Linked DNA regions of Teredinibacter turnerae T7901. The protein of the gene in region 3 interacts with the protein of the main gene of each other region in a pairwise test. Links are inferred from orthologs where the notes say so. Each region holds a gene or a part of one and is shown on either strand. Other genes may lie near its edges.

The links.
Region 1: the proteins of glnK (region 3) and TERTU_RS04425 interact in binary tests that used the Escherichia coli proteins (3 or more experiments, as listed by UniProt). The link is inferred for Teredinibacter turnerae T7901 from one-to-one orthologs.
Region 2: the proteins of glnK (region 3) and glnL interact in binary tests that used the Escherichia coli proteins (3 or more experiments, as listed by UniProt). The link is inferred for Teredinibacter turnerae T7901 from one-to-one orthologs.

Annotation. Positions count from the first base shown.
Region 1 is NC_012997.1:1,043,255-1,046,592, forward strand. The notes cover bases 21-3,338. They hold TERTU_RS04425 ([protein-PII] uridylyltransferase), read right to left. Parts: upstream 2,939-3,338; coding sequence 221-2,938; downstream 21-220. Other genes in these bases: dapC (succinyldiaminopimelate transaminase), read right to left, coding at 21-200; map (type I methionyl aminopeptidase), read right to left, coding at 2,938-3,338. In the rest of the region: more of dapC, read right to left, coding at 1-20.
Region 2 is NC_012997.1:4,896,883-4,899,809, reverse strand. The notes cover bases 21-2,927. They hold glnL (nitrogen regulation protein NR(II)), read right to left. Parts: upstream 2,053-2,927; coding sequence 988-2,052; downstream 21-987. Other genes in these bases: TERTU_RS19630 (DUF4124 domain-containing protein), read right to left, coding at 2,422-2,927; glnG (nitrogen regulation protein NR(I)), read right to left, coding at 21-995. In the rest of the region: more of glnG, read right to left, coding at 1-20.
Region 3 is NC_012997.1:4,620,425-4,623,123, forward strand. The notes cover bases 10-2,688. They hold glnK (P-II family nitrogen regulator), read right to left. Parts: upstream 1,679-2,688; coding sequence 1,340-1,678; downstream 10-1,339. Other genes in these bases: TERTU_RS18550 (ammonium transporter), read right to left, coding at 15-1,298; TERTU_RS18560 (TorF family putative porin), read right to left, coding at 1,773-2,459. UniProt on the Escherichia coli protein: Involved in the regulation of nitrogen metabolism. Regulates the activity of its targets by protein-protein interaction in response to the nitrogen status of the cell.

The DNA.
Region 1 (3,338 bases), 3.6 Mb from region 3 along the record:
AGGCCGAGCGTCACCGGGTAATTTGCGATGGTCGCCAACTGGTTAGAAAGCGCATCCAGAGCAAACTGCGGTGCCGGGTGCTTGGGCTCACCAATTGAAAGAGCGATGTGTTCGAGTTCAGCGGGCGGCTGTGCACCGGCTTTAAGCTGGCGCAGTTTTTCAAACGGGTAAGGCTGTAGCAGATCGAGATTGGGGTTCATGATAAATTCTCGGCAGCGGATCAGGACGCAAGATCCTGCTCGACACGTTTGTCCAGGCGAAAACAGATGTCATCCTGCAGGGCACGGCACAGGCGTGGATCACCAAGTGGTTGGTTGTCCGCGTCGGTGATAAAGAATACATCCTCCACTCGTTCGCCGAGCGTTGAAATCTTGGCGTTTTGTAGCTGGACATCGTGCTCCATAAACACTTGGCCGATGGTTGCAAGCAGGCCTGGTCTGTCCGGGCTGATGACCTCGAGCACCGTGTTACCACTCACAATATCGTTGCTGATGCTGGTACGGGTAGGCACAGAAAACTGCTTTAGCACGCGCGGCGTGCGACGTCGAACCACTTCGTTGTAGTCGCCTAACAGTAAAAGTTCTTCGCCGATGGCTCGGGAAATCTTCAGGTATTTAGAGGAATTGTCACCGAGAGGCTGATCGTTGTCGTTCAGCACGTAGAAGGTATCGACGGTGTAGCCATCGTTGGTACTGTACAGCCGCGCATCCTGAATGTTCAGTTGCAGGGATGTCAGCACGCTGGCGACAGCAGGGAATACGTGGCGCTCATCGCGAGTGCGTATAAAAATCTGAGTTGCGCCTTCAAATTCGAGGTTGGTGGTTTCGCGGATGAGAATCAGCGGGCTTTCGCCCTGGTGCTGAATCATCGCCTCTGTTTGCCAGGCAATATCGGTATGGGACTCCCGGATGAAATACTCATCGCCCATTTGATCCCAGAGTTTGCGCGCGATCTGCTCGCAGATGCCTTTATCGGCCAGCCGCGCGGCGGCCAGCTGCTGAGTTTCTTCGATGTGCTCTTGCTTATCGATATGGTTTTCGAGACCACGACGCAGCGCGCGCTTGGTTTCCATATACAGTTGTCGCATGAGGCTGGCGCGCCAGGTATTCCAGATATCAGGGCTGGTGCCACACATGTCGGCGACGGTTAAGGCGTAAAGATAGTCCAGGTGGCGCTGGTCCCCAACTTCCAGTGCGAAATCACGAATCACTTCCGGGTCGGAAATGTCCTTCTTTTGGGAAACGTAGGACATTAACAGGTGCTTCTCTACCAGCCACACCACCAGGCGTGTGTCCTTGCCGCGCAATTGGTGATCTTCGCAGAAGGTTTCCGCATCGCGAGCGCCCAATGTCGAATGGTCGCCGCCACGGCCTTTGCCGATGTCGTGAAACAGTGCGGCTATGTAGAGCAAATGCAGATGCTGGCGCCGCTTCATTATGTGATGGGCAATGGGAAACTTCTGCTTTGCCTCTTCGTGACGAAATTTGCGCACGTTTTTTATAACCATCAAAGTGTGTGCATCCACGGTGTAGCGGTGGAATAGGTCGTGCTGCATTTGGCCAATGATATTGCCGAATACCGGCAGGTACCGGCCGAGGATGCCGTAGCGGCGCATTCTCTCAAGTTGCGCAACCAGACCGACCTTTAACTGAAATAGCTCGATGAACATCGCACGAATATGTGGATCGCGGCGAAACTTCGCATTCACCAGCCAGCGTTTCTCGCGGATCAAGCGAATTGTCGGCGAGCGCACACCGGCGATGCTGGGGTTGTTCCCCATGATCACAAAAATTTCCATGAGCGCGCAGGGCGATTCGTCAAACACGCTCTCACGGGTAACTTCAATCAGGTTGTCGTGCAACTGAAACCGGTCGTTGATGGGGGTGATTTTGTGCTTGCGTCTTTTGGTGTGAATAACTTCGTCGAGATAGTTCACCAATACGTCGTTGAGTTCGCGCAGTGCCAGCACCACGCGATAGTACTCGTGCATGAATTTCTCGACGGCGAGGCCTTTGTCGTCATCCTTATAGCCAAAGAGTTTGGCTAATTCGCGCTGGTACTCAAAGGTCAGACGCTCTTCTGCGCGATTGGCAATCAAGTGGATGCCGTAGCGCACCTTCCAGAGAAAGGCTTCCCCACTGCGCAATGCGCCATACTCTTCCTCAGTAAAGAAATCTGCACCTGCGAGGCGAGTAATGTCGGGCACATTAAAATAGCGTTTGGCCACCCAGTTGATAGTCTGAATATCGCGCAGGCCACCTGGGGCGTTTTTAACATTGGGCTCGAGGTTATATTCAACGTTGTCGTATTTCAGATGGCGCTGTTCCTGCTCTTCCACTTTGGCGTCAAAGAATTTGTTGGCCGGCCACATATGTTCTGGCCCGGTGAGCAGCTGCAATTTATCGCGGAGTTTATCGTTGCCAGCCAGTCGACGAGCTTCGAGTAAATTAGTGACAACTGTGATGTCGCCTTTGGCAATCTTGATGCATTCCTTCAGGGTTCGAACGCTACTGCCAATTTCCAGCCCTATGTCCCAAAGGAAGGTGACGAACAGTTGAAGATTGTCGTTATATTTTTTTTGAGCTTTGTCGTCGAGCAAAATCAAAATGTCGATATCTGACTTGGGGTGCAGCTCTTTGCGGCCGTAGCCGCCGACGGCGATCAGGGCGACGTCGTCGTCCCAGGCGTATTGATGCCAGGCATAGTGTAGGAGTAGATCGACAAAAGTCGCCCGCTCCTGCACCAGTCTGTGGATATCATCGCCTTCGTGAAAGCGACTTTCGAAATGGCTGTCGATCCCGGCTATGGCACTTTTGAACACCTTAATCGCCGGGTGCTTTTTGAGGTCTTCCCGAAACTTGCTCTGGTTAAAGAAGATCGGCTGACAGTGGTAAAGCGGAAATTTTGGTGCTTGTTCGACAGACACAGCGTGGGTCATTAAAAGCTTTCCTCGTTACGGGCGGTCAATACTTCAACTCCATCCTTGGTAACGGCGAGTGTGTGTTCCCATTGCGCTGACAGGCGGCCGTCGCGTGTTTCTACAGTCCAGCCGTCGCCTTTCAATTTGGTGTGGTGTTTACCGGCGTTGATCATGGGTTCGATTGTGAAGGTCATTCCTTCCACCAATTCCATACCTTTACCTGCAACGCCGTAGTGCAATACTTGAGGTTCTTCGTGAAAGACTTTGCCAATGCCGTGGCCACAGTATTCACGCACCACCGAATAGTGATTCTTCTCCGCGTACTGCTGGATGACTGCTCCTATGTCTCCCAGGCGCGCACCCGGTTTGACTTGTTCAATTCCCAGGTAGAGGCATTCCTGAGTGATTTTACACAGGC
Region 2 (2,927 bases), 280 kb from region 3 along the record:
TTGGCGGCTTTGCGCAAAAAGTGATGTGCGAGCTTGGGGATATCTTCGCGGCGGTTGGAAAGCTTCGGCAAGTGGATGCGAATAACATTTAAGCGGTGGAACAAATCTTCCCGAAAGCGATTATCTTCCACCAGATGTTCCAGGTTCTGGTGGGTTGCTGCAATAATTCGCACGTCAACTTTAATTGCTGTGTGGCCGCCCACGCGATAGAACTCGCCGTCGGCAAGCACGCGCAACAAGCGCGTTTGGGTTTCGGCGGGCATATCGCCGATTTCATCCAAAAACAGGGTGCCGCCATCCGCTTGTTGGAAGCGGCCTTGACGTTGCGCACCTGCGCCGGTGAATGCACCTTTCTCGTGGCCAAACAATTCAGACTCGATCAGGTCGCGGGGTATCGCGGCCATGTTCAGTGCGATGAATGGCCCTTCTTTGCGTGGGCTGTGGCGATGCAGCGCGCGGGCGACCAGTTCTTTACCGGTGCCGGACTCGCCGTTGATTAACACGGTAATGTTAGATTGCGAGAGACGGCCGATAGCGCGAAACACTTCTTGCATGGCCGGCGCTTCGCCAATAATTTCGGTTTCCAGCTCGGGTTCCGGCGGGGCAATGTCCTGCTGTTGCTCTGAGGCATGGGCGAGCGCACGCTGAGTAACAGCGACTGCTTCGTCCACATCGAATGGTTTGGGCAGGTATTCAAATGCGCCACCCTGGTAAGCCGATACCGCGCTGTCCAAATCGGAATGCGCCGTCATAATAATTATCGGCAGGCTGGGGTGCTCGGTGTGCAGGTTGGAAAGCAGGGTCAGGCCATCGGTACCTGGCATGCGCACATCGGAGATAATGGCGTCCGGTTGGGTTTTATCAATGTGCAGCAGCGCTTTGTCGCCGCTCTCGAAGCTTTGGGTGGTAATCCCGGATTGTTGCAGGGCTTTTTCCAGCACCCAGCGAATCGACCTGTCGTCGTCAATAATCCATACCAGATTAGGTTTATGCATTTTCGGTATCCAGCGGTAGGTAGATGGTGAACTCGGTTTTGCCTTTACGGCTCGCGCACTCAATAATCCCCTTGTGCAAATTGACCAGGTTCTGCGCAATGGCCAAGCCCAGGCCGCTGCCATTAGCGCGGCCGGTAATCATGGGGAAAAAAATGTCTTCAATGAGCTCGGGTGGAATTCCTGGGCCATTGTCGGTAATGCTGATTTTCACCACCAAGGGGTGGTGCGTTCGGCCGATGGTGTAACGTCGCTGAACCCGGGTGCGAAACGCAATCTGTGGGTTGGCGGTACCGTTTTCCAGCAGCGACTGCATGGCATTGCGGCCAATGTTGAGCACAGCCTGAATCAGTTGAGCGCGGTCTGCGGTGAGTGGCGGAATACTGGGGTCATAATCGCGTTTGATGGTGATCTGGCTGCCAACCTCGGCTTTTATCACTGAGTGCACGTGTTCGAGCACTTCGTGAATATTGGTTGGTTTGCGTTCACTCGATTTGTGAGGGCCGAGCATACGGTCTACGAGATTGCGCAGGCGATCGGTCTCGTCAATGATGATCCGGGTGTATTCTTCAAGTTCTTCATGGTGCAGCTCGCGCGCCAGTAATTGCGCAGCGCCACGTATGCCACCCAGCGGGTTCTTGATTTCGTGGGCCATGCCGCGGATCAAGTTACGGGTGGTTTCCTGAGAGGCGAGCATGGCCTCTTCGCGGCTGATTTTGAGCAGGCGGTCGAGTGGCTGAAACTCGATAACCATATGATTCATTTCGTGACTCGGGATCACCGAGTAGTCGACCATAATGGTTTGGTTGTTGTGCAGCTTCCAACTGGCCTTACGCTTGGTAAAGTTGCGGTTGTTTCTCAGGGCTTCTTCGAGTGACATGGGGGTGCCATCGCTGGCGGAAAAGCAGGCATGAATGGAGCGACCAGACATCTTCTCGCCGCTGACTCCCAGGTTCATTTCTGCTGACGCATTCATATGCACGACTGTCAGATTGTGGTCCACCAGGATAATTGCAGTTAGCAGGCTATCCAGAATGTTTTGGTAACTATTTGAATTCACTCTAAGTCCTGTGGGCGGCCTCTAGGGTGAGCCACCTTTTAGTAGTAGCCTGGAATGCAATAAGCAAACCAGAATGCCAGCCGTGGCAGGGGCTGGCGGTGCATAGGGAGTGGGATGTTAACCAGGTAACAATCCATTAGAAGCATTTTTGAACAATACTTGGGAAAACCCCGAAAAGGTCCGTTGTTGGGCCCAATCGAAGGGGCTAAAACAGGAATGCACCCGAATGGCTCGCGTATGCATTGCGGGTTTCTTTGGTGCGTTCATGCGCCCCTAACGAAAGCGTATCTCAGAATTAGGGGCAATTATAGAGCGAAAATCTCGATATGCGCTGTAATGGTGCTATTTTTTGCGTTAATTTGGTGTGTATCAGCTGTGACCAGCGGGCCGAATAACAAAGATGGTTCTCTCCTCGGTCCGTTCAATGACATTCCCTGCACCATCGACGACAGCGGCCGAGACGCTCCGACGGCCTTGCAAGGCTTTGCTGAGGGCGATGCTGACGTTGTTTGAATCGGTGGTTTCCTGCACTTTTCCGTCGATATACACCTCAAATCGCAAACCTGGTTCGAGCTTGCGCTGGGTCAGCATCACGACGGTGAGTGCTTTTTCCGCGGGGCCGAAGCGCTGTTCAGATTTCGGAGTCACCAGGCGCAGACCGTAGCCACTGGCCTGCTTCGGAGGGCTGGTTGTTGCGTCTGGTTCAGGGCTTGGCGATGGCGCTGGCGACACCAGCGGTGGGCTGGGCGCGGGTGCGGGAGTTATCGCCGGGGTCGTATTGAGCGGCTTAAGCTCCAGTTTCTCGGCTGTTGCGTTGGTCGGGGGTTCGTCGGAGTAAGTGACGTTACCGTACTGATCGACAGATTTGTAGATTG
Region 3 (2,699 bases):
GATGAATTAAGAACTTACTTTGAAGTACCCGAAAACTCTGGGTAAGCTTCCATACCACATTCGGACAGGTCGACACCGTCGAATTCTTCCTCTTCGCTGACACGAACGCCCATGATTGCTTTGATAGCGATCCAAACAACCAGGCTGGCAACAAATACCCATACAAAGATGGTTAACATGCCCACCAACTGACCAACGAAGGTGGCGTCAGAGTCAGAAATCAGCACCGCGAAAATACCCCAGATACCAACAACACCGTGAACAGAAATCGCACCTACGGGGTCATCGATTTTCAGTTTGTCGAGGAACAGGATAGCGAAGACAACCAGCACACCACCTACGGCACCGATAATTGTAGACATCAGCGCAGTGGGATCAGCAGGCTCTGCAGTGATAGCAACCAGGCCAGCCAACGCGCCGTTGATTGCCATAGTCAGATCAGCTTTGCCGAAGATGATGCGAGCTACGATGAGCGCAGCAATCAAACCACCACAAGCAGCAGCATTGGTATTAACAAACACGTTAGCCACTTCGTTAGCGACGCCAACGCCAGACAATTGCAGCGTGGAACCACCGTTGAAGCCGAACCATCCCATCCAGAGGATGAACATACCCAGCGCAGCCAGAGGCAGGTTAGCACCAGGAATCGCGTTTACTTCACCGTTAGGGCCGTATTTGCCTTTGCGTGGGCCAAGTACCAATACACCAGCAAGCGCAGCAGCGGCACCGGCCAAGTGAACAATACCGGAACCTGCATAGTCAGAATAGCTCAGTTCGTACAGGCCAAATACCGAATTGCCACCCCAAGTCCAGCCACCTTCCAGCGGGTAGATAACGCCAGTCATGAAAACAGCGAATACCAGGAATGCCCAGAGCTTCATACGCTCAGCAACGGCACCGGAAACAATAGACATTGCAGTAGCAACAAACACTACCTGGAAAAAGAAGTCGGAAGCACCAGAGTATTGCAAGCCAGCATCTTCAACGCCAGCATTAAAGTCCGCAACACCTTTAACAACACCAGCAACAGCTGCGTCGTCCATACCAGCAACGGTAGTAACACCGCTTAAGAACCAGCCACCACCGTACATAAAGTCGTACCCGCAGATCAGGTACATGGTGCAAGCGATAGCGAAAAGCGCGACGTTTTTTGTAAGAATTTCTGTTGTATTTTTAGCGCGAACAAGCCCGGATTCCAACATCGCAAAACCCGCAGCCATCCACATTACCAGCGCGCCACACACCAAAAAATAAAAGGTGTCCATGGCGTACTGCATTTCATAAAGAACATTTTCCATACCAGATCTCCGGAAATTTTAATCTCTTTTCTAATTATGAGTTACAGTGCTTCTTCACCGGATTCACCGGTACGGATGCGCACAACTTGGTCGAGGCTGGATACAAAGATTTTACCATCGCCAATTTTTCCGCTGTGAGCTGCTTTACTGATAGCTTCAACAACAGAGTCCAGTTGGTCGTCGGCTACTGCTACTTCCAGTTTGGTTTTAGGCAGAAAATCAACAACGTATTCTGCGCCGCGATACAGTTCAGTGTGGCCTTTCTGGCGACCAAAACCTTTCACTTCGGTCACGGTGATACCTTGCACACCGATTTCTGATAAAGCCTCACGAACAGCGTCCAGCTTAAAAGGCTTGATGACGGCAGTAATTAATTTCATTGGACTGCTCCTCTAATGGTTTATGCAGCGTCGGCGCTGCTTGATAGATATGCTTGCCCGGCCGTTAACACGCTAACAACCGGGCCAACAAAACTTACTCGATAGGCAAGCTGTAGGAAACAACGAACTTCAGGTCGTCATCGATGGATTTACCTTTCACACCATCACCATCAGCAAGAAGAACCTCGTCTTGATCCACAACCTGGCTAAAGGTGAAGCTCAAGTTATCGTTGTACGCGTAGGAAATATCCAGGTGGGTAAACTCAGTGCTATCGTCACCAGTGTGTGAACCAATCATGAATGAGAAAGGCCCGGTTGCGTAACCCAGAGTGAAATAACGGTATGATTCGTCACCACCTTCTGTTGCAATATTTTCGTACCAGGAGAAAGACACAGGGCCCAAGCCCAAAGCGACTATAACTTCAGTCAGGTCGCCGTACTGATCTTCCATGGTACCGCCGTTCGGGTACATGTAGTTCCATACGCTAACGTCGTAAGAGAACATACCAGCAGAACCGCCATAGCCAGCACCCAGATCCCACTCCGTACCAGCGCCAGTGTCACCTGATGAACCCCACAGAGTGGTGTAGAAACCGCCAGCACTGTATGACAGATCGCCAGATACCGCAGGCGTACCTGAACCCAGGTCAAGACCACGCCACAAGTAAGTACTGGCAACCCCAGCAGACGCAGAAATTTCAGCGTTCGCCATAGGAGCGAACGCGCTCACTGCCAAAGAAGCTGCAACAGCACCTGCCAGGATCTTTTTAGAAAATTTCATGTGTTTCCTCCAAATTTTACTTTTTAAGTCTTTTTTTTGAGCTTGGTCGATCACCAGTCCGACGAGCCTGCATGGTTTTAGCACTAACTGCGCCAACTTTGGTTTCTCTATTTATAACAAGGAGTTAGCTCATTTTTTAAAGACAAAACAAGTGATTTTAGATGCCGAAAGCACAATATGAGTGCATATTCCAATTTGGTGCACTCATCATTTGCACCAATTAGGAACATAGCTTCAAAT